Regions from separate parts of the Variovorax sp. V213 genome, predicted to be linked through region 2. Evidence: predicted binding sites of a transcription regulator. Region 2 holds the regulator's gene; each other region holds the start of a gene.

Region 1 (7,696 bases), 210 kb from region 2:
TTGCAGCCGCAGCGAAAGGGCCGAAGACAGGGGCAGCTCGAGCGGCGGCGGGTCGTCCTCCACGCGCGCCAGCGATTCGAACAGGCCGAGCGCGTGGGCCATCGGATTGATGTGCGCCAGCGTTTTCGCGGCATCGGAAGAAAGCGGCGCCGGCACGGTGCCGCCGCCGTCTTCTTGCAGCGACCAATCGAGAGAGGCCACGGTGCGCGCCGTGCGTTCGGGCGCAATCACCAGCGCCACGGCCAGCAGGCCCTGGCTGTCGGTCACCGAGGTCAGCGCACCCACGGTGGGCGTGTCGTAGCCCACCAGCAGCACCGGCGACTGGTCGGCCGCGCACTGCACCGCCGCTTCGAGCAAGCCGGCGGCAAAGCTGTTTTCGTAGGCCGAAACCGAGTTGCTGGCGGCCATGCAACCCGTGCCGATGGTCCAGTAGCCCACGGCCGCGTTGTGCACCGAATTGTGAAAGCGCGTGGGCGACAGCACCGTGGGGTCGGTGGCCAGCGTGCTGCACATGTAGTCGTTGATCGAGAGATCGCCATGGGCCGACACGAACACGCAGGGCACGTCGGCCGCGTTGCGGCCCGACCCCGCCATCGATGCCGCGGCCACCTCGAGCGCCAGCGCAACGGTGTCGGGCGCGCGGCGGCGCTCGGCCGGCGGCAGCACCTGCGGCGACGGGCGCTTGGCGGGCGGGTCGGTCAGCGTGCCTTCGCCGCGGAAGGCGGCGCGGGCAGCGTCCCAACCCGGCAGGGTGGGCGTCCAGAAGGCCGGGCCTTCGACGTAGAGAGTGGGCGGCTTTGGAGCCTGGTTCGCGGTGACGGTCATTGGGTTGCCTTGCCGAACACAAGCGAACAGTTGTTGCCGCCGAAACCGAAGGAGTTGGTCAGTGCGTAGCGCACCTCGCCCTGCGCGGGCTGGAGCTTGATCTGCGGCCCGAAGCCCGTGTCGAGCTGGTTCGTGTTCACGGTGCCCGGCATCAGGCCGCGCTCGATCGCCAGCAGGCTGATCACCGATTCGACGATGCCCGCCGCGCCCAGCGTGTGGCCCATGAAGCCCTTGGTCGAGCTGGCATGGGTGCGGGCCGGAAAGCGCCGTGCCACCAGCGCGCCTTCGACCTCGTCGTTCTTCTGGCTCGCCGTGCCGTGCATGTTGATGTAGTCGATGGCATCGGGCGCCAGGCCCGCGCGCGCCAGCGCCTCGTCGAGCGCGCGTTCGGCGCCCAGGCCCTCGGGGTGCGGCGTCGACATGTGGTGCGCATCGCTGGCTTCGCCGTAGCCGAGCAGCCGCAGCGGCGCGCCGGCCTCGTCCTGCACCCGCTCCACCAGCGCAAAGCCGGCCGCCTCGCCGAGGCTGATGCCCTTGCGGCCGGCGTCGAAGGGCCGGCACGGTTCGTTCGACACCAGTTCGAGCGAGTTGAAGCCGAACAGCACGCTGCCGCACAGCGTGTCGACCCCGCCCACCACCGCGGCGTCGGCCAGCCCGAGGCGGATCAGCCGCTCGGCCGAGGCAAACACCTTGGCGCTCGACGAACAGGCGGTCGAAATCGTCTCGCTGGGCCCGTTGAGCCCGAGCACCTGCTGCACGAACATGGCCAGCGAGTGCGGCGTGTGCACCGCCGCCCGGCGCTGGTGCGGGGGAAAGAGGCCATCGGCATCGAGCTGCGTATAGGCCAGCTCCGTTTCGCCGATGCTGGACGTCGAGGTGCCCAGGATCAGCGCGATGCGCGAGGCACCGTACCTGGCCCGCGCGGCCGCCACGGCTTCAAGGAACCCGTCCGCATGCAGGCCCAGCCAGGCGAGCCGGTTGTTGCGGCAGTCCCAGGAAGCCAGCGCTTGCGGCAGGCGAATGTCTTCGAGCCCGTCGACCCGGCCGATCCACGTGGGCAGCGGTGCATCGCCGAAATCGTTGGCGCGCAGGCCGCTGCGCGACTGCGCGAGTGCCAGGGCGAGCGGCTCCTTGCCGACGCCGACGGCCGAAGTGGCCGTGTAGGCGCTGATCTGAAGAGGAGAAATGCGGGGCGGCACGTTGCTTGTGGGGTTGCAGGCAGAAGGAGGAAACGCTTTTGTATAAGCGAAGCGAAAGGTAACCGGAAAGGTAAACGAATTGTGAAAGCCTACCAGTTGAGCGGGCCGGGCCGCGTCAGCTGTTTTCCTATAAGGCCCGTGCTCTATTGACGCTCGGCGGGGCCTGTGGTCGTGGTGATGCGGGCGGCCAGCGCCACCAGCAGCAGCACCGGCAGGCCCAGGAGGGCGGTGGCGGTGAAGAACTGGGCGTAGCCGTAGGCGTCGACAAACACGCCCGAGTAGCCGGCAATGAACTTCGGCAGCAGCAGCATCAGCGAGCTGAACAAGGCGTACTGCGTGGCCGAGTAGCCGATGTTCGTCAGGCTCGACAGATAGGCGATGAAGGCCGCCGAGGCAATGCCGCCCGCCAGGTTGTCGGCCGACACCACCGCGATCAGCGCCGTCAGGTCGTGCCCGCGCGAGGCCAGCCAGGCAAAGAGCAGGTTGCTCGCGGCGCTGAGCACCGCGCCCAGCATGAGCACGCGCATCACGCCCAGGCGCATCGACAGCACGCCGCCCACGAAGGCGCCCGCCAGCGTCATGACCACGCCGTAGATCTTGCTCACCGTGGCCACTTCGTCCTTGGTGAAGCCCATGTCCACGTAGAAGGGGTTGGCCATGATGCCCATCACCACGTCGCTGATGCGGTAGATGGCAATCAGCGAGAGAATCAGCGCGGCCTGCCATTTGTAGCGGCGGATGAAGTCGGCAAAGGGCTCGATCAGCACGCTTTGCAGCCATTCAGCGGCGTTCCTTGCCTTGGGCAGCACGCGCCGCACGGGTTCGGGCGACAGCAGCACCGTGAGCACGCCGACCGCCATCGAGGCCGCCATCACCAGGTAGGCCGTTTTCCAGGCGCCGTTCTGGTAGGCCGCCGCACCCGTGGCGGCCGCGGCCGGGGCCACCTCGGCCCAGGCCGCGACCCACAGCACGCCGGCGCCGGCCCAGATCATCGCGAGCCGGTAGCCGGTCTGGTAGGCGGCCGCGAGCGCGGCCTGCTTGCGGGTTTCGGCCGATTCGATGCGAAAGGCGTCCAGCGCAATGTCCTGCGTGGCCGAGCCGAAGGCCACCAGCAGCGCGCACCAGATCAGCGGCACGAGGCCCTGGCGCGGGTCGTTCAGCGCCATGCCGACAAGCCCCGCGATCACCACCCCCTGCGCCAGCAGCAGCCAGCCGCGCCGGCGGCCCAGCAGCGTGGTCAGCGGCGGCAGCGGAAGCCGGTCGACCAGCGGCGCCCAGACCCACTTGAAGCCGTAGGCCAGCCCGACCCAGCTCAGGTAGCCGATGGTGGTGCGGTCGATGCCCGCTTCGCGGAGGCGGAAGCTCAGCGTGCCCAGCACCAGCAGAAGCGGCAACCCGGCCGAAAAGCCGAGCGCCAGCATGCGCAGGGTGGCGGGCTCGAGATAGACCTTCAGCGCGTCGCGCCAGGGCAGGGAAGAGGCGGTGGGAGTTTCGGCAGGCTGGGCAGACATGAACCTCGGATTGTCCATGAGGGTGCGCTTGGCGCCGAGCGGTCTTTTTGCCACGTTTGTTCCTATGATCCGCGCATGTGCACACGATGCGATTCCTTCGTTTCTTCCGCGGCTTTGGCTTCCCGCTCCTCGGCCTGGCAGCCGCGGCGGGCTTTTCTGCTTGCGGCGGCCGGCGCGGTGCTCACCGGCCCGGCGCTGGCGCAGGTGAACGTGGGCAATGCATCGATGGCGCGCAACCTGGTGCCGGCCGACCGGATCGAGGCCGCCGGCGTGCAGCAGTACGGCCAGTTGCTCGAAAAGGCGCGCGCCAAGAGTGCGCTCGCCGGCGACGGCAACGCGCAATTGCAGCGGCTGCGCACCATCGCAAACCGCCTGATTCCCTTCGCCACGCCGTGGAACACGCGGGCGCGCCAGTGGAAATGGGAGGTCAACCTCATCGGCAGCAAGCAGATCAACGCCTTCTGCATGCCCGGCGGCAAGATTGCTTTCTTCAGCGGCATCCTCGAACAGCTCAAGCTCAGCGACGACGAGGTCGCCATGGTGATGGGGCATGAGATGGCCCATGCGCTGCGCGAGCATGCGCGTGCCCGCCTGGCCAAGAGCGCCGGCACCGGCGCCGCGCTCTCCATCGGCGCGCAGCTGCTGGGGCTCGGCCAGATGGGCGACCTGGCGGCCCGTGCCGGCACGCAGCTGCTCACGCTGAAGTTCAGCCGCAGCGACGAGACCGAGGCCGATCTCGTGGGCCTGGAGCTCGCGGCCCGCGCGGGCTACGACCCCCAGGCCTCGGTGTCGCTCTGGAAGAAGATGGCCGCGGCGTCCAAGAACCAGGGCGGACTGAGTTTTCTGTCCACCCATCCGAGCGGCCCGGACCGCATCCAGCAGCTCGAAGCCAATCTGCCGAAGGTGGAGAAGCTTTACCGAGACGCCAAGCGGGGCTGATGCATGACTCCCTCTCCCGGAGGGAGAGGGAGCAACGCCCAGGTACGACTTCTGAACGGCGGCCCCTGATCCGCCTGGCACATTGCTTGCATCTCGACTTGTACACAAGTTTGGATGCCTGATGATGGTGCATGAAGAAAACGGATCGCCTGCCGCGGCGTGGATCGCACGCTTCGCGCAGCCCGTGCCCGGCGCGGACACCGGCAACCGGCCGCTCGCCGGCCTGCGCTTTGCCGTCAAGGACAACATCGACGTGGCCGGCGAGCCCACCACGGCGGCCTGTCCGGCCTTCGATCGCAGGCCCCCGGCACATGCGGCGGTGGTGCAGAAACTGCTCGATGCCGGTGCATCGCTGCTGGGCAAGACAAATCTCGACCAGTTCGCCTGCGGCCTGAACGGCACGCGCTCCCCCTACGGCGAAGTGCCCAACGCCTTCGACCCGCGCTATGTCTCGGGCGGCTCCAGCTCGGGTTCGGCCTACGTGGTGGCCACCGGCGAGGTCGATTTCGCGCTGGGTACCGACACCGCGGGCTCGGGCCGGGTGCCTGCCGGGCTCAACAACATCGTCGGCATCAAGCCTTCGCGCGGCCTGCTGAGTGCCTTCGGCGTGGTGCCCGCCGCCCAGAGTGCGGACTGCGTGTCGATCTTCGCGTGCACCGTGGCCCTGGCCGTCGACGTGCTCCTGGCGGCCGCCGGGCCCGACGCGCGCGATCCCTATTCGCGGGAACTTGCGCTGCGCAGCGACCCGTTTCCCTCCGACTTCCGCTTCGGCGTGCCCGACACGTTGAGCTTCTTCGGCGATGCCGTGGCCGAAGACGCCTTTCGCGATGCGCAGGCCCGGCTCGTTGCCCTCGGCGGCACGGCCGTGGCGATCCCCTACGCGCCGCTGGCCGAAGCCGCCGCGCTGCTCTATGAAAGCGCCCTGGTGGCCGAGCGCTATGCCGCAGTGCGCGAGTTCTTCGATGCGCACGGCTCGCAGGTGATCGAACCGGTGCGCGGCATTCTCGAGAGCGGTCGCGGCTACGACGCCGCCGACGTGTTCGAGGCCCAGACCCGGCTGCGCGCGCTCGCGCAGCAGGCCGAGCCGATGTGGCGCGGCATCGACCTGCTGCTGGTGCCGACCGCGCCCACGCACTACACGCGCGAACAGATGCGCGCCGACCCGGTCGTGCTCAATCGCAACCTTGGCGCGTACACCAACTTCGTCAACCTGCTCGACTACGCCGCCATCTCGGTGCCGAGTGCGCTGCGCGCCGACGGCCTGCCCTTCGGCATCACGCTGATCGGCCCCTGCGGCAGCGATCTCGCGCTGGCCGAGCTGGGCCAGCGCTACCACCATGCCACCGGCCTGCCGCAGGGCGCGACGGGATTGCCGCTGCCCGAACCCAAGCCCGTGCCTGGCCTGGGTGCTCCGTCGGCGCAGAGCATGCCCATCGCCGTCGTCGGCGCGCATCTTTCGGGCATGCCGCTCAATGGCCAGCTCACCGAACGCGGCGCCACGCTGCTGCGCGCCACCACCACCTCGCCGCGCTACCGCCTGCATGCGCTGCCGGGCACCGTGCCGCCCAAACCGGGGCTGCAGCGCAGCGCCACCGGCGGAGCGGCCATTGCGCTCGAAGTGTGGTCGGTTCCCGTCACCCAGGTCGGCAGCTTCCTGGCCCTGATTCCGCCCCCGCTGGGCCTGGGCAGCGTCGAGCTTGCCGACGGCAGCTGGGTGCACGGCTTCATCTGCGAGGGCCATGCACTGGCCGATGCGGAAGACGTGAGCCACCACGGCGGCTGGCGCGCCTACATCGCGAGCCGCACCGCTCCTTCCCAAGCCATTCCAACCTGACCGATCGAGGAGTCTTCATGAGCACCCCTGAGAAATCGTCCGCCGCCGCGTCGCGCCGCCAGCTGCTGCAGGCCGGCGCCGCGGGGCTGGCCGTGCTGGCTGCGCCCGCCATCGTGCGCGCGCAAGCCGCGCCGAAGATCCGCATCGGCTTCTGGCCCGTGGCCGCGGGCCTGCCCTTCTTTGCCGCGGTCGACCGCGGCTACTTCAAGGAAGCCGGGCTCGACGTGGAGCCGCTCAAGTTCGCGGGCGCGCAGCAGGTCATGGAAGGCATGCTCGCGGGCCGCTGCGACGGCAGCTCCAACGGCACCGGCTCGGCCAACCTCGCCATCGGCGAGATCGCGCAGCCAGGGCTCTTCAAGATCTTCTGCACCAACCCGAGCAACGCCAAGTTCGTGCTCGACGAATTCATCGTCGCCAAGGACAGCCCGATCAAGACCATGGCCGATCTGGCCGGCAAGAAGATCGCGTCCGGCCCCGGCATCCAGAACGTGACCCTGTGCAAGACCATGCTCGAACGCGCGGGCGCCAAGGGCGCCACGGTGAGCGAGCTGCCCATCGGCCAGCACGTGGCCGCGCTCGTCGCGGGGCAGGTCGACGCCTGCTACACGCTCGAGCCCACCGGCACCGTGGGCCGCATGAACGGCACCACGCGCGTCATCGAGGCCGGCGTGGTCGCCAGGTACATCCTCGGCGACCCGATGGCGCCCTGGCATGGCGGCGCGGCCAGCCTCACCAGCGAGTTCATCAAGAAGAACCCCGATGCGGCAAGGAAGTACATCGCCGCCTATGCGCGCGGCGTGGACCTGGTGCGCAGCAAACCCGACGACGCGCGCCAGCACATGAAGGGCTACACCGCCATCGAAGGCAGCCTCACGGCCGAAGTGCCGCTCGCCTCGTACATGCTCTACAACGAGTTCAAGCCGAGCGACGTCGCGTACTTCCAGAAGTTCTACGACCTGTTCACCGAAAAGGGCATCTTCGAGAAGAAGGTGCTGGTGGACGGCCTGCTCTACAAAGCCTGACCATGGCCGACGCAAGCACGACCACGGCCGCGCCGTGGACACCACCGGCCGCCGGTGCCAATGCGGCGACGATACCCAAGCCGCCGCTGCGCGACCGGCTGCTGCCCTTCATCGGCCCCGTGGTGCTGTTCATCGCGTGGGACCTGGCGGTGCGGCTGGGCTTCATCAAGCCGATCCTGCTGCCCACCCCCGCCGACACCGTTGCGGCGCTCATCACGGGGCTCGCGGGCGGGCTGCTGCTCACCGACTTTGCGATGACCGTGTGGCGCACGCTGCAGGCCTTCGCGATTGCGGCGGTGGTCGGCGTGCCGCTGGGCGTGCTGCTCGGCAGCAACGAGAAGGCCTACCGCAGCGTCGAATTCCTGA
Region 2 (7,696 bases):
ACGTGCAGCAATAACCAAGAAATCATGACCGACATCACGGTTGCACTGCTGGGCATCGCGGGCGCGATGGTGGCGTGTTTGCGATTGCGGCGGCGCTGCGGTCGGCCTACCTGCGCTACAAGGCCTGGATCGACCGCGCGGCCGGCGGCGTGATGGTGCTGCTGGGCCTCAAGCTGCTGTCGGGCGTGCGCGCAAGCTGAGCTAAAGCAGGCTCTCGGGCGTGAGCGGCGCCAGCAGCTCGAGCATGGCGCGGCCCCAGAAATCGGAGTCGGGCTCCTCGTTCAGCACGGTGGTCTTGCCGGCCTCCTCGCTGATCCACTCGATGCGCGATGGGTTGCCGCCCTCGGCAAAGCGCAAGCGGTAGGCGCCCTGCTGCTTGAGCACGTCGATGAGCTTGAGCGCCTGCTGCGCCATCTCGGGGCTGCGGATGAAAAGGCCGATCTCGGTGTTGTGCGTTTCGGAGCGCGGATCGAAATTCATCGAGCCGACGAAAAGTACCTGCCGGTCGATGACGGCCGACTTGGCATGCAGCCGGCCGACCGAGGTGCCGAAGAGGCCGAGCCGCACGCTGCGGCGGGTGCGCGTGGTGCTGAGCTCGTACAGGTCGGCGCCCAGCTTCAGCATGTCCGGCCGGTAGCGGCGGTAGGCGGTGTGGACCAGGGGCTCGTCGGTGGCGGCGAGCGAATTGGTGATCACGCTGATCTTCACGTTGCGACGGCGGATCTCGCGCATCACCTCCAGGCCGGCCTCGCCCGGAATCAGGTAGGGCGAGACGATGGTCACTTCGGAGCGCGCGCGGCGCATCTGCTCGACCACGTTGTAGCGCACGCTGTCGACGTCGAGCAGCGGCACGCCGCCGTACGACGCCGTCTTGCCGATCACGCGGTCGGGCGAATCGGCGTAGGCCTCGGCAAGGGCCCAGATCAGGCCGAGCTTGCCAGTGGCAAGGTCCTCGGCCATCGGGCTGTAGCCCAGCAGGTCGTTGGGGGCGGGCCGAGGCGGCGGCGGCGTGGTGTCGGGGCCGGTGGCGGCTTCGAAGCGCTTTTGCAACTCTTCGCGCGGCACACCGGTGGCCACCACCGACTGGATGGGCCGCACGTAGGCGCTGTTCCAGTACTGGTCGAACAGGGTGCCGAGGCGCGGCACCAGCGCACCGGTCACGAAGGTGTCGAGATCGAGAAAATTCTCGCCCGCCGTGCGCCTGAAGTACTGGTTGCCGATGTTGCGGCCGCCCGCCACCGCCATGGCGCCGTCGGCAATGAAGAGCTTGTTGTGCATGCGCCGGTTGACGCGGCTGAAGTCGAAGAGCGAGGCCGCGAAGCGCTTGAGCAGGCTGCCGCGCCCGGCCGGAAACGGGTTGAAGAGGCGCAACTCGACGTTCGGCGTGGCGGCAAGGCCGAGCAGCAGTTCGTCCTCGCCCGAGGTGTAGAGGTCGTCCATCAGCAGCCGCACGCGAACGCCGCGCCCGGCGGCGTCGCGCAGGGTGCGCAGCAGGTAGCGGCCGGTCTCGTCGTTCTCGATCTGGTAGTACTGCACGTCGAGCGTGCGCTGGGCGCGCCGCGCGAGCTGGATGCGCGTGTCGAAGGCGAAGTCGCCGCCCGGCATCAGGCGAAAACCGCTGAGGTCGGGGTCGGGCTGCGCGGCCAGGGCGATCTTGCCGAGCGCGGTGTCGGCCGACACGGCCATGGCCCTGGTGGGTGGGCGCGGCGCTTCGTCGGGCAGGGTGGCGCAGCCGGCAAGCAGCAGCGCCGCCGCCATGGCGAAGACCCAATGCCCACAGCGCGACAGCAGGCGGCGACCGGCCATCGACGGCTTTCTACAACGCCTTGCGCAGGTTGGCGGGCGCGATGCGCAGCGCCTCGCGGTACTTGGCCACGGTGCGGCGCGCGCATTCGATGCCCTGCTCCTTGAGCATCTCGGAAATCTGGCTGTCGGACAGCGGTTTCTTGATGCTCTCGGAACTCACGAACTGCTTGATCAGCGCGCGCACCGCGGTGCTCGATGCATTGCCGCCGGTCTCGGTGCCGAGCGCTGAGCCGAAGAAGTACTTGAGCTCGACCGTGCCGAAGGGCGTGGCCATGTACTTGGCGGTGGTCACGCGCGAGATGGTCGATTCGTGCAGGCCGAGCTCGTCGGCGATCTCGCGCAGCACCAGCGGCCGCATCGCGAGCTCGCCGTGCACGAAGTAGCTTTTCTGCCGCTCGACGATGGCGTTGCTGACGCGCAGGATGGTGTCGAAGCGCTGCTGGATGTTCTTGATGAACCAGCGCGCCTCCTGCAGCCGCTGCGACAGCGCCTGGCTGCCCTCGCCCTTGTGCGACTTGAGCGCGCCGGCGTAGATGTCGTGCACGCGCAGCCGCGGCATCACCTCGGGGTTGAGCATGACGCGGAACTTGACGTTGGTGCCGCGGCCGATCTTGGTGACGATCACGTCGGGGATCACGATGTTGCGCTCGACGTCGACAAAACGGCGGCCCGGCTTGGGCTCCAGGCGCGCGATGATCTGCAGCGCCGAGCGCACCAGGTCTTCGTTGGTGCGGGTGAGCGTGGCCAGGCGCTTGAAGTCGCGCCGCGCGAGCAGCTCCATCGGCTGCTTGCAGATGGCAATGGCGGTCTTGCGGACCAGGGCATGCTCTTCGGTTTCGTCTTCGCTCGCGAGCGCGCGCAGCTGGATGCCGAGGCATTCGCCCAGGTCGCGCGCGCCGACACCGGCCGGCTCCAGGCTCTGCAGCAGGCCGAGCGCCACCTGGAAGTGATGCACCAGTTCGTCGAACTGGTCGTTGTCGTCGCCCGCGAGGCCCGAGGCCAGCGCCGGCAGCGAATCTTCGAGGTAGCCGTCGTCGTTGAGCGATTCGATCAGGAAGCGCAGCGCGGCGCTGTCGTTCTCGTTGAGCCGGAGGCTGAGCGCCTGCCGGTGCAGGAAGGACTGCAGCGACTCCTGGCTGCGCGCGAGTTCGGTGGCGTCGGCGCGCTCGTCGTCGCCAAGATTGTTCTGGCGCGCGGGGGCGTCGCTGCCCCACTCGCTGTCGTCCGGCGCCATGTCGACGGTGCCGTCGCCCTCCCAGTCGGGCTCGCGCTCGGTGGCGTCGGCGGCGGGAATGTCGGTGTCGGCCGCCGCGGTGGTTTCGCTGGATGTGGTGGCCGCGCTGCTCGTCGGGGCCGAGGCGAAGTCGCTCTCGCCGGCCTCGCCCGACGACTCATCGCGCGGCACCGGGGTATCGATGGCATCGAGGCCGAATTCCTCGCGCGCCGCTTCTTCCGCGGTGCGTTCGAGGAACGGGTTCTCGTCCAGCATCTGCTCGACCTCCTGGCTCAGTTCGAGCGTGGAGAGCTGCAGCAGCCGGATCGACTGCTGCAGCTGGGGCGTGAGCGCCAGATGCTGCGAGACGCGAAGGGACAGCCCTTGCTTCATGGAGACCGACTCCTCCCTTACATCCGGAAGTGCTCGCCGAGGTACACCCTGCGTACTTCGGCGTTGTCGACGATCTCCGAGGGCGTGCCTTGTGCCAGCACATGCCCGTCGCTGATGATGAACGCGTGATCGCAGATGCCCAGCGTTTCACGCACGTTGTGGTCGGTGATGAGCACGCCGATGCCGCGTTCTTTCAGGAAGCTGATGATCCGCTGGATCTCGATCACCGCGATCGGGTCGATGCCGGCAAAGGGCTCGTCCAGCAGGATGAAGCGCGGCTGCGTGGCCAGCGCGCGGGCAATTTCGACCCGGCGCCGTTCGCCGCCCGAGAGCGCGAGCGCCGGAGAATCGCGCAGATGATCCACCCGCAGGTCGGCCAGCAGCCCTGAGAGCCGCTCTTCGGTGCGTTGCTTGGACAGGGGGGCGGGCTTGCCATTGCCATCGGGCTCGCGCTGGAGCTCGAGCACGGCGCGCACGTTTTCCTCGACCGTGAGCTTGCGGAAGATGGAGGCTTCCTGCGGCAGGTAGCTCAGGCCCATGCGGGCGCGCCGGTGGATCGGCATGTGCGCAATGGGTTCGCCGTCGATGGTGATCTCGCCAGCATCGGCCCGCACCAGGCCCACGATCATGTAGAACGAGGTGGTCTTGCCGGCGCCGTTGGGGCCCAGAAGCCCGACGACTTCGCCCTTTTGAACGTCTAGCGAGACATCCTTGACGACCTTGCGGCTGCCGTAGCTTTTCTGCAGGCCCCGCACCACCAGGCGGCTGCCCGGCGTGCCGTTGGTATTCTGGATTCCAGCAGCTTCGATCACTTGCGCCCTTCCCCTTCGCCGCCGCCGAGCGTGGTGGTCGAGCGCAGGCCGGCACCGGGTGCCGGCTGGGGCGCCGCTGGCGCGGCCCGTCCGCCGGCCGGAGCCGAGGCGCCTGGCGCGGGCGCCGTGGCGCTCTTGGGCGTCAGGATGGTCTTCACCCGCCCCCCGCCCGCGGGCGCATTCACCCCGGTGTTCGGCGGCACGGTGGAACCGTTGACCGTGTAGGTGTCGTTGCTCTGGTCATAGACAATGAGCGCGCCGCTGCTTTCGTCGTTCGGCGTGGCGCCCAGCAGGCGGCGCATGACGGCATTGCGGATGAACTTGACGTTGTCGGCGCGGCTGTCGTATTCGATGACCTCGGACTCGCCCTCGATCCACTCGTCGGGCGCATTGCGCTTCTGCTTGTAATAGGCCCGCTTGCCGGGAGCCGCCGTGACCACCCCGTACTGGTAGCCCTCGGCGTCCTGCCGCACGTCGATGCGCGCGCCGCGGATGATGATCGTGCCCTTCGTGACCAGCACGTTCCCGGTGAACACGCTCGTCTGCTTGAGGTCGTCATAACGCATCGCGTCGGACTCGATGTTCATCGGCTTGGTGCGGTCGGCCGTCTCGGCCAGGGCGCCCGAGGCGAGACCGGCCAGCAACAGCGCGCCAACGCTCAGGCGAGTCAGGCGGCCGAGGCGGCGAACAAGAGGGGTGGTGTTGGAGTAGGAGTGCAATGTCATAGAGGCACGAAACTTGCTCTGCATTGTATGCGGCAGATGGCGCCAGCCCTGCACGCACGGATGAAAAAGCCCGCCAAAGCGGGCTTGACATCCATCCGGAAACACCGCGAAACCGGCTCCGCCGGCCGCAGGTGATACCCCCCGGAAAAGGGGGTCAGCCCTTCTTGGCTTCGCCGATCAGGAAGTTGGTGACCTGGAGCGCCTTGGTCATGTTGCCGGCCGTTTCGCCGTCCACATACCAGCGGCCGGCAATGGCCAGGGCCGGAACGCCGGCCACCTTGTAGGCGTCGGTCATCTGCGAGGCGCGCTTGGCCTTGCTGGCCACGCCGAACGAGGTGAAGACCTCCTTGAACTTGGCGCCGTCCAGGCCGTTGGCGGTGGCCCAGGCAATGATGTTGGCGTCGCCGTTCACGTTCTGGCGCTGCTTGTGGATCGCGTCGAACACCTTCGGCTGGAATTCGTCGACCTTGCCCAGCGTTTCGAGCGCGTAGTACAGGCGCTGCTTGGCTTCGACGTCGTTGCCCACGAAAGGCACGGGCACGCGGCGGAAGGCCACTTCCTTCGGCACGGTCTTGAGCCAGGCTTCGAGCTGCGGCTCGAAATCGTTGCAGTGCGGGCAGTTGTACGAGAAGAACTCGATCACTTCGATCTTGCCCGCGGGCGCATCGACCGCCACGCGCTTGTCGAGCACCAGGTACTCGGTGCCGGCCTTGGGCACGCGCGCCTGGGCGTGCGCGGTGTTGCCAGCCAGGGAAAGCACCCCGAGCGAGGTGGCGGCCAGCGAAAAATCACGACGTTTCATTGAAAGAGTTCTCCTGTTGGGTACGGCAGACTGAGCCGGCGCGCCGCGCGGAGTTCCCGCATGCGGCTTGCCCAGGACAATCCGGGTCGGCGGCGGCCCGTGCCGCGCGGCGAAGCTTAAAGAATATTCGTGACCGCCGCTCGCGGATGCCGCGGCCGGCGGCTCGTCGATCTCAGCGCTGGACGCGCACCAGCGCCGATTCGAGGCCGCCGCTGTCGAGCCGCTCTTTCAGGCGGTCGGCATCGTCCTTCTTGTTGAACGGGCCCGCGCGCACCCGGTAGACGGTGCGGCCGGCCTGCTCGCGCTCGGTGACGCGGGCCTCGACGCCCATCAACGACAGCTTGGCGCGCTGGGCCTCGGCGTCTTCGGTGGTGCGGAAGGCGCCAGCCTGCACGAAATACATGAACGGATCGGCCCCCGCTGCCCCGCTGTTGCTGCTGGGCGCGGCGGAAGCGGTGGTGGTGCTGCTGCTGCCGCCGGCCCGCGCGCGGGCAAGGTCGCCCAGCGGATCGTTCGACGGCGGCAGCGGATTGGCCTCGGCCGGCACCGGCGCCGGACGCGGGGGCTTTGGAGCCACCACCACGGGCACCGGCGGGGCCGGCGGGGCCGGCGGCGGTGCGGTGGCCGGTGCCACGGCGGTGGTGTCGCCGCCGGCCGGCGCGACGGGTCCGGTGGCAGCCGGCTTGGGTGCGCCGGCCTTGCCCGCCAAGGGCGCGTTGGGGTCCCAATCGCGGTTCTTGCGGGCCTCGGCTTCATCCTGCTCGGCGCCGCCGCGCTGGGTCTTGGTCACGAACGGGATCGGCACCTTGGTCACGTAGACCGCGATGCCCAGCGCGACACCCAACCCCAGCACCAGGCCGACGATGAGCCCGATGACGATGTTGCCGCGTTGTCTGTTTGTCTTCTTCATGGTCATTTCACATCTTGCTCGGCGCACTGACGCCGAGAATCGCGAGGCCATTGTGCAGCACCTGCGCGGTGGCGGCGACAAGCGCGAGCCGCGCCAGCTTGACCGGCTCTTCGTCGACCAGGATGCGCTCGGCGTCGTAGTAGCTGTGGTAGCAGGCCGCCAGTTCGCGCAGGTAGAAAGTGACGTCGTGCGGCGCGAAATCCTTCGCAGCGGCCGTGAGCATGGCGGGGTACTTGGCGAGCAGCAGCATGAGCGCCTGCGCGGCCGGGCTTTCGAGCGGCGACAGGTCGACGTTCTTGAGCACGGCGGGGTCGCCGCCCCAGCCGGCCAGCACCGAGCAGATGCGCGCATGGGCGTACTGCACGTAATACACCGGGTTGTCGTTGTTCTTGGTCACGGCCAGGTCGACGTCGAAGGTGTATTCGGTGTCGGGCTTGCGGCTCAGGAGGAAGAAGCGCACGGCATCGGTGCTGGTCCATTCGATCAGGTCGCGCAAGGTGACGTAGCTGCCCGCGCGCTTGCTGATCTTGACCTCTTCGCCGCCCTTCATCACGCGCACCATGGTGTGCAGCACGTAGTCGGGGTAGCCCGCGGGAATGCCGACGCCAGCGGCCTGGAGCCCGGCGCGCACGCGCGCGATGGTGCCGTGGTGGTCGGTGCCCTGGATGTTGACGACCTTGTGGAAGCCGCGCTCCCACTTGGCGATGTGATAGGCGACGTCAGGCACGAAGTACGTGTACGTACCGTCCTGCTTCTTCATCACGCGGTCCTTGTCGTCGCCGTAGTCGGTCGACCTGAGCCACAGCGCACCGTCCTGCTCGTAGGTCTTGCCGGCAGCCACGAGCTTCTGCACCGCGGCCTCGACGCGACCACTGGTGTACAGGCTGGACTCGAGGTAGTAGTTGTCGAAGCGGACGCGGAAGGCCTGCAGGTCGAGGTCCTGCTCGCGGCGCAGGTAGGCCACCGCGAATTCGCGGATCGAGTCGAGGTCGCTGATGTCGCCGCTCGCGGTGTATTCGCGGTCGTCCGACTTGA
Region 3 (7,696 bases), 2.1 Mb from region 2:
GTCCAGCCGGGGCCGTTGACCTGGTAGCTCAGCTTCACCTCGGCATCGGCGCTGGCGGCCAGCGTGACGGTCACGGCCATCACCTGGGCGCCGTTGCCTTGCGAGCGCTTGCGCTCGGCCAGCAGCGGGTTGAGCTGGCGGTCGATGTCGGCCTGCCTGCGCTGGATCTGGTGCTGCTTCAGCAGCGAGTCCTGCCCGGTGCGGCGCATGGCCTCGGTCATCGCGGCAAGGTTGCGTGCGTCCAACGGCGCGCGTGCGCCCTGGGCCGATTCGCCGCCGCCACCCGAGAGGCCCTTGAGATAGCCCGTCACCATGCCGAGCGCGTCGCTCTCGGCCTGCAGCGCTGCCTTCTGGTCTTCGAATTCGCGAATGCGGCCGTCGAGCGTGCTGGTTGCGCAGCGCGCCGAGAGTTCGCGCGGCTCGCTGAGCACCGAAGTCTCTCCCACCCGCACCGACGCCCCGGCCGACACCTGCAGGCTCTGCACGTCCAGCCCGGCGGGCAGGCAGGCGAAAGTGACGGATCGGCTGCCAGCCGCGACGCGCGCCACGCGCTCCACCGTCGCGCTGCCGGGATAGACCTTGACCTGGGTGATGCGCGATGCGTCCGCACCGGCGGCGAGGGCCACGGCCTGCGCATGGGCGCCGGTGCCGAGCATCAGCCAGGCCGCGGCCATGGCGGTGGCGCGCAAGCTGGCACGGAAGAAGAGGGAGGAAGAAGGGATAGCGTTCATCGGAGCCTCGGTAGTGGATCGTTCCTCCACTCATACGGCGGGCCTCGCCGACCGGGGTTAAGCCTCCGCAAAAAAAGTGCGCTGTCGCCAAGGCAACTGGCCGGGTGTTGCGCGTCGCGGGCGCGACGGCGCATGGCGGGGGCCCTTCGTAGAGTGGCTTCACCGCGTTCGACGCTTGCTTCATTCTTCTTTTTTCCTGAAAGACAGACCGCCATGCTCGACACCATCCAGGCCATCAACAAGACCGCCGCCTTCAATCGCTGGGCCGGCTTCGAAGTGACCCGAGCCGCTGACGGCGAAGCCGAATTGCGCATGGCATGGCGCGAGGAGGACATGGGTCAGTACGCCGGTTTCCTGCACGCGGGTCTCATCGGCGCCATGCTCGACACCGCCTGCGGCTTCGCGGCCGCCACGGTGGCGGGGCGGGTGCTGGCCTCGCACTTCTCGGTCAACTGCCTCTCGCCCGCACTGGGGCGCGCCTTCATCGCGCGCGGCAAGGTGGTGAAGGCCGGCCGCAAGCAGGTGTTTGCGACCGCCGAGCTCTATGGCCAGGGCGAGGGCGACAGCCTCAAGCTCGTGGCGACGGGGAGCGCCATCCTGGTTCCGGTGGAAGAGCTCCCTCCGGCGAAGTAGCCCGTGGTTCGGGGCCCGTGCGCCGGGGCTTGAGCCCGAACAGCGGGCGCAGCCAGTCGAAGCGCCGGATCAGCCCGTCGGTCAGCGCCCAGCAGCCCACGATGGTCAGCGCCGCCAGCAAGGCCGGCTCCAGCACCGGGCCCAATGCAAAAGGCGCCAGCAGCGCAACGCCGGCAATGATCAGCGTCTGGTGCAGCACGTACCACGGGTACACCGATTCGTTGGCCCAGCGCAGCCACGGCCAGGGCCGGTTCAGATGGCGATGGCCGTAGCCGAGGAGCGAGGCGACCGCCAGCCACAGGTAGAGCATGCGCAAGGTGTCCATCGGCGCGCCGGAGGGCGGCCCCTTGGCGCCGAGCCTCAGCACGATGAATGTGGCGATCGTTGCCGCCGCCAGCGCCAGCGAAACCCGCCGCAGGCGCTCCAGCTCGCGCCACACGCCCGTGTCCACGCCTATCCAGTAGCCGTACAGAAACACGGTGAAGTAGATGCTGTGCAGGTGAAAGTCGCGGATCAGGTTGTGCGTGGGCGGAAAGTGCCGGGCCAGCAGCATCGTCCAGACCAGCAGCGGAAGCGCCGGCAGCAACAGCAGCTTCCAGCCGCGCAGCCCGTTGAAGCGGCGGCGCATCCACTGGCCGGCCGGCGATTTCCACAGCGGCAGCGTCAGCGCGATGATGGCCGTGTAGGCGAACAGATAGGGCAGGTACCAGAGGTGGTTCCAGGTGATGCCGAACTCCGCGCCGGCAAAGGCCTCCTTCGGCCACGGATCTCCCATCGAGAGATAGCGCAGCAGGAACGCGCCGAAGCCCGGCGCGACCAGCCCGCTGGCCACGCCCTGCGCATAGGCCTGATAAGGAACGATCACCGCCATGCCGAAGGCCAGCGGCAGCATCAGCCGCACGCCGCGGCTGCGCAGCAGCGCCCAGGTGCCCTGGTTGCGGCTCAGGAAGCCCAGCGACACGCCCGAGACCAGGAACACCAGGTCCATGCGCCAGAGGTTGAGCACGCGCATCGGCCACTGCAGCCATTCGGCCGCGTGCGGACTCTTGAGGTGCCAGGGCCAGTCGGCCACGTAGTACATCGCCACGTGGTACAGGATGACCAGCAGGAAGGCCAGCGCGCGCAGCGCGTCGATGTCGTGGCGGCGGTCGGATGGGGTGGGCAGGGTCGCAGGGGTTGCGCTCATCGGTCGCTCCTCGAAAACGCGGCAAAGAAGGGCCGATGGTTGCGTCCAAGCGCCGCGCGCGGCCTGCCCAAGGGACGGATCGCGGGCCTTTTGTGACGAGCGGTGGCCTCCGGGGACGAAATTTGCCCGCCGGGCGCGCGGATCGCGAGAATCCCGGGCATGGGAGATTCCCGAAAGAACCTGTACGAGCGCTATGAGCCCATCCGCCGCCGCGTTGAGGTGGGCTTCTGGATCGTCTTCATGGCGCTTCAGGCGGTGTTCAACACCATGGTGGCGCTGGTCGATGCGCGCGACCGCGCGGTGCCGCGTGCCACTTGGGAAATCGTCACCTGGGAAGTGTCGAGTCACCTCGTGCTGCTGACGCTGGTGCCGGCCGTGGTGGCCATCCAGCGCCGGCTGTCGCCGCTGGCGCGTACCCATCTGCTGCGCTACCTGGCGTGGCACCTGGCGGCCAGCGTCGTCTTCAGCGTGGTGCACGTGGCGGCCATGTTCGCGCTGCGGGCCATGGTCTATGCCGCGTTCGGGGAGCGCTACGACTACGCGGGCTGGACCGGGCGCTGGGGCTACGAATACCTGAAGGACGTGCGTGCCTACCTGTCGATGGTGTTCGGCATCTGGGTCTACGGGGTTTTCATGCTGCGGCTGCAGGGCGAGGCACGCGTGCTCGATCCGCCCGAGCCTGCCCAACCCACCGCACCAGAACACCCCGTGCCGCCCGCGCGTCCGGAGCGCTTCCTGGTGCGCAAGCTGCGGCGCGAATTTCTCATTGCCGCGGGCGACATCGACTGGCTCCAGGCCGAGGGCAACTACGTCGGCCTGCACGTCAACGGCCACGACTACCTGCTGCGCGCGACGCTCACCGACTTTCTGACCCAGCTCGACCCTGCCCATTTCGTGCGCGTGCACCGCAGCCACGCGGTCAACCTGGGCCGCATCAAGGAGATCGAGCCGCTCGACGGTGGCGATGCCCGGCTGCACATGGACGATGGCACCACGGTGCCGTGCAGCCGCCGCTACCGCGAGGCTTTGCGCGCCGGGGCGACCTGACGGCACCGAGCGTGCCGCCGGGTGTCCTGTTCCGGTGCGGGCCCAGATCCGGAAGCCCCTTTATGGCTCGTTCCGCACCATCAAAGCGCCTTTAGGCACCATTTTTGCTTTCTTATGGCGCTGCGCCGAGCAATTCGGGTGCATGCACCAATTCAAACCAGAAAAACTGCAAGAAGCTCCAATGGACGCACTCAAACAGGGCGCAGACGCGCTGTTCATCCTTCTCGGCGCCATCATGGTGTTGGCCATGCACGCCGGTTTTGCCTTTCTCGAACTGGGCACGGTTCGCAAGAAGAACCAGGTCAATGCGCTGGTCAAGATCCTGGTCGACTTCTCGGTCTCGACCATCGTGTACTTCCTGGTGGGCTACGGCGTGGCGTACGGCACCCATTTCTTCGTCGGCGCGACGGAGCTCGCGGCCAAGAGCGGCTACGAGCTGGTGAAGTTCTTCTTCCTGCTCACCTTTGCCGCGGCCATTCCGGCCATCATCTCGGGCGGCATCGCGGAGCGCGCCAAGTTCTGGCCTCAATTGATCGCTACGGCGGTCATCGTCGGTTTCGTCTATCCGCTGTACGAGGGCATCGCCTGGAACAAGGCCTTCGGCATCCAGGCGTGGATCGCTTCGGTCACGGGCAGCGAGTTCCATGACTTTGCGGGTTCGGTGGTGGTGCATGCGGTGGGCGGCTGGCTCGCGCTGCCGGCCGTGCTGCTGCTGGGCGCACGCCGCAACCGCTACCGCGGCGACGGCTCGCTGAGCGCACATCCGCCGTCGAACATTCCCTTTCTGGCGCTGGGTGCCTGGGTGCTGTGCGTGGGCTGGTTCGGCTTCAACGTGATGAGCGCGCAGAGCATCGACAAGATCTCGGGCCTTGTGGCCGTCAATTCGCTCATGGCCATGGTGGGCGGCACCCTGGTGGCCCTGGCGCTCGGCAAGAACGACCCCGGCTTCGTCTACAACGGACCGCTCGCCGGCCTCGTGGCGGTGTGCGCCGGCTCCGACCTGATGCACCCGCTGGGCGCGCTGGTGGTGGGCGGCGTGGCCGGCGCCATCTTCGTGGTGATGTTCACGCTCACGCAGAACAAGTGGAAGATCGACGACGTGCTCGGCGTGTGGCCGCTGCACGGCCTGTGCGGCACCTGGGGCGGCATTGCGGCCGGCTTCTTCGGCACGCAGGCGCTGGGCGGCATCGGCGGCGTAAGCCTGTGGGCGCAGCTCATCGGCACCTTGATCGGCGTGGCCTGGGCTGCGCTGGCAGGGGCTGCGGTGTACGGCGCACTCAAGGCCACGATGGGGCTGCGGCTCACGCAGGAAGAGGAATACGACGGGGCCGACCTGTCGATCCACCATATTTCGGCTACGCCGGAGCGTGAGGCCAACTGGTAGGGCCCAGTACGACGCTGAAGCGTCAAGAAGCACGAAAGCGCAGCCTGTAGCAAACTCGCCCGACCTGTCCGCTTCAATTTCGCCAACGCCAATGACCCAACAGCCCCCCGCCCTCGAAGTCCTCCCCCGCGACCTCTCCGCCTACCGCAAGGGCAACATCGGCATCGACTACGTGCACCGCTTCGAGTCCGGCAAGCCCGGCCCGCACGTGCTGATCAACGCACTCACGCACGGCAACGAAATCTGCGGCATGACCGCCGCCACGCACCTGCTCGACACCAACGTGCGCCCCAAGATCGGCACGCTCACCGTGAGCTTTGCCAACGTGGAAGCGTACGAGTCCTTCGACAAGGCGCTGCCCTTCGACAGCCGGCAACTGGTGCACAACCTCAACCGCATCTGGTCGCCCGAATGGCTCGACGGCACCGAAGACAGCCCCGAGCTGCGCCGCGCCCGCGTGCTGCGCCCGGTGGTGAGCGCGGCCGACCACATCCTGGACATCCACTCCACCAGCCAGCCGGTGATCCCGTTCTGGGTGTACCCGGCGTTCGACCGCAATGCCGAGGCCGCAATGGCCATCGGCCGCCCCTCGGTGCACCTGGTGATGCCCGACGGCCTCGGCTCCGGCACGCCGCTGATCCAGCATGGCCGGCATGGCCTGCCCGAAGGCAAGGGCGTGGCGCTAGTGGCCGAATGCGGCCAGCACTTTCTGCGCTCGGCCTCCGAACTGGCCACCGCCATCTCGCTCGATTTTCTGGCGCACTTCGGCCTCGTCGACAAGGACCCGGCCGTGCCCGCGCCCGGCCCGCAGCGCCGCTTCGAGCTGCTGCAGACGCACGTCATCAAGTCGGAAGAGTTTGCCTTCGTGCGCCCGCTGATCGGCTTCGAGACCTTTGCCAAGGGCGAACTCATCGCCACCAACGGCCCGGACGAGATCCGCGCGCCGTGCGACGACTGCACGATCTTCATGCCCGCGCAGCGCGTGATCGTGGGGCGGGAGGCGGTGTATTTGACGAAGCCGATCTGACGTCGGGGTGGCGACTCAGGCCGCAATGAAAAGCGCCGGATCCACCATCGCCCGATTCAGCATCACGGACCAATGCAGATGAGGCCCCGTCACGCGGCCAGTGGCGCCGACGGCTGCAAGCTGCTCCCCGGTCTTCAGCACGTCGCCCACCTTCACATCGACGCGGCTCAGGTGGCAATACATCGTCAGCAGGCCGCCGCCGTGGTCGAGCCACACCGTGCCACCGTTGAAGAAATAGTCACCCGTATCGATGACCCGCCCCGGCAGCGGCGCCAGAACCGGCGTGCCCGTGCCCGCGGCGATGTCCATGCCGCTGTGCGGATTGCGCGACTGGCCGTTGAACACGCGGCGCAGGCCGAACGAACTGGAGCGGCGGCCCGGCACGGGGACGCGCATCTGCAGAGACGCATCGGGCCGCAGGTCGGTGAACGTGGCCATCACGGTGGCCAGGTGCGCGCGTTCGCTTTCATAGCGCGCTTCGTCGTCCGGGGATAGATCGACAGTGCGTGGCGGTACCGAAAGGCGCTGTTCGCGATATTGCTTGGGGGCCACGGTGTAGGCGACTTGTTTTTCGGCACCACCCTCTGGACGCACGATGACGCTCGCATCGCCCGGCACAGCCGCGAGCGGAATACCCACCAGCGCGGTCCAGTCGATGGCATCGCCCACGACGAGCAGCGGCACCTCGCCGGCAAAGACGGAGGGGCGCTTCGCTGCCGGGCCGAGCGACAGGCGCGCCACGCCGCCCGGTACTTGGGACGCGCGCGGCCAGACTTCAGGCTGGTTCTTCTTCTTTGACGCGCTGGCGTGTGTGGCGGTCAGCGCCAGAAGGCCCATTGCGCCGAACAGGGCAGAGCGGCGGCTGAGGGCGGTCGGGTGGAGGTCGGGGAACGGGTGATGCATGAATCGTTTGGGTTTTCGATGGACAGGGATTGGCGAGGCCGTCCTGCACCGATCGGCTGTCACCGGGATTGAACTCAAGGCTTCTTGTACGAACGAACAAACATGGCGAACCGACAGAGGAAACGGAAATGAAGATCCGAACGCTGGGCCGATTGGCCTTGATGGTAAGCGTGGGTGCCATGGCTGCCGGATGCGGCAGCACTGCGATTCGTGTAGGCGGCGCGCCCGAGGCGAGCGTCAAGAATTGCGTGGCCGCGGCTTCGCGCGAGTTTCGCGTGCCTGTACCGAGCATCGTCGCGGACAAGGGCACGACGCCGCGCGACGGCGTCTACACGATCAACCTGAAGGTCGGGCCGCAAGGCCGGCCGGCGATCTGTACGACGGATGAAAACAGCGCGGTGCTGGGCGTGGTCTACAGCAAGCGGCAGGAATGAATGAACATACAAAAAAAAGCCGGGGCCATCGCGGCCCCGGCTTTGTGCGGGACGCGGGGCGATTACTTGCCCCAGCTGTCCCGCATTCCAGCCGCGCGATTGAACACGCGTTTGCCATCCGTACCTGACTTCGCATCGAGCACGAAGTACCCATGCCGTTCGAACTGAAACGCCGCACCGTCTTGAGCATTGGCCAGTGACGGTTCGACGTACGCAGAGCAGACCTCCAGGCTCTGCTTGTTCAGCTCATCCATCAACTCTCCGCTGCCCGGGTTCGCCGCCGCAAACAGCCGCTCGTACAGGCGCACCTCGGCCTGCACCGCATCGGCCGCGGCCACCCAGGTGATGTTG

The links. Region 2 encodes sigma-54, which starts transcription at its own class of promoters, with help from an activator protein. Its sites were predicted from a motif close to TGGCANGNAANCTGCTTT; they were not measured.
Region 1: the regulator sigma-54 is predicted to act here: its motif matches at 4,550-4,567, upstream of atzF (allophanate hydrolase).
Region 3: the regulator sigma-54 is predicted to act here: its motif matches at 3,691-3,708, upstream of ACAM55_RS07110 (ammonium transporter).

What each region holds. Positions count from the first base shown of each region.
Region 1 is NZ_AP028664.1:4,902,082-4,909,777, reverse strand. Features, by position in the region: gene ACAM55_RS23165 (beta-ketoacyl synthase chain length factor) at 1-825, opposite strand, end outside; gene ACAM55_RS23160 (beta-ketoacyl-[acyl-carrier-protein] synthase family protein) at 822-2,024, opposite strand; gene ACAM55_RS23155 (AmpG family muropeptide MFS transporter) at 2,168-3,553, opposite strand; gene ACAM55_RS23150 (M48 family metallopeptidase) at 3,611-4,474, shown strand; gene atzF (allophanate hydrolase) at 4,596-6,308, shown strand; gene ACAM55_RS23140 (ABC transporter substrate-binding protein) at 6,326-7,330, shown strand; gene ACAM55_RS23135 (ABC transporter permease) at 7,333-7,696, shown strand, end outside.
Region 2 is NZ_AP028664.1:4,693,535-4,701,230, forward strand. Features, by position in the region: gene ACAM55_RS22190 (YceI family protein) at 1-14, shown strand, start outside; gene ACAM55_RS22195 (hypothetical protein) at 75-200, shown strand; gene ACAM55_RS22200 (phospholipase D family protein) at 202-1,806, opposite strand; gene rpoN (RNA polymerase factor sigma-54) at 1,817-3,412, opposite strand; gene lptB (LPS export ABC transporter ATP-binding protein) at 3,430-4,224, opposite strand; gene lptA (lipopolysaccharide transport periplasmic protein LptA) at 4,221-4,949, opposite strand; gene ACAM55_RS22220 (thiol:disulfide interchange protein DsbA/DsbL) at 5,104-5,751, opposite strand; gene ACAM55_RS22225 (SPOR domain-containing protein) at 5,924-6,661, opposite strand; gene argS (arginine--tRNA ligase) at 6,669-7,696, opposite strand, start outside.
Region 3 is NZ_AP028664.1:1,455,959-1,463,654, forward strand. Features, by position in the region: gene ACAM55_RS07090 (DUF4139 domain-containing protein) at 1-731, opposite strand, end outside; gene ACAM55_RS07095 (PaaI family thioesterase) at 945-1,364, shown strand; gene ACAM55_RS07100 (acyltransferase family protein) at 1,300-2,550, opposite strand; gene ACAM55_RS07105 (LytTR family DNA-binding domain-containing protein) at 2,710-3,597, shown strand; gene ACAM55_RS07110 (ammonium transporter) at 3,779-4,981, shown strand; gene ACAM55_RS07115 (succinylglutamate desuccinylase/aspartoacylase family protein) at 5,073-6,008, shown strand; gene ACAM55_RS07120 (peptidoglycan DD-metalloendopeptidase family protein) at 6,024-6,911, opposite strand; gene ACAM55_RS07125 (hypothetical protein) at 7,040-7,345, shown strand; gene ACAM55_RS07130 (glutamine--tRNA ligase/YqeY domain fusion protein) at 7,408-7,696, opposite strand, start outside.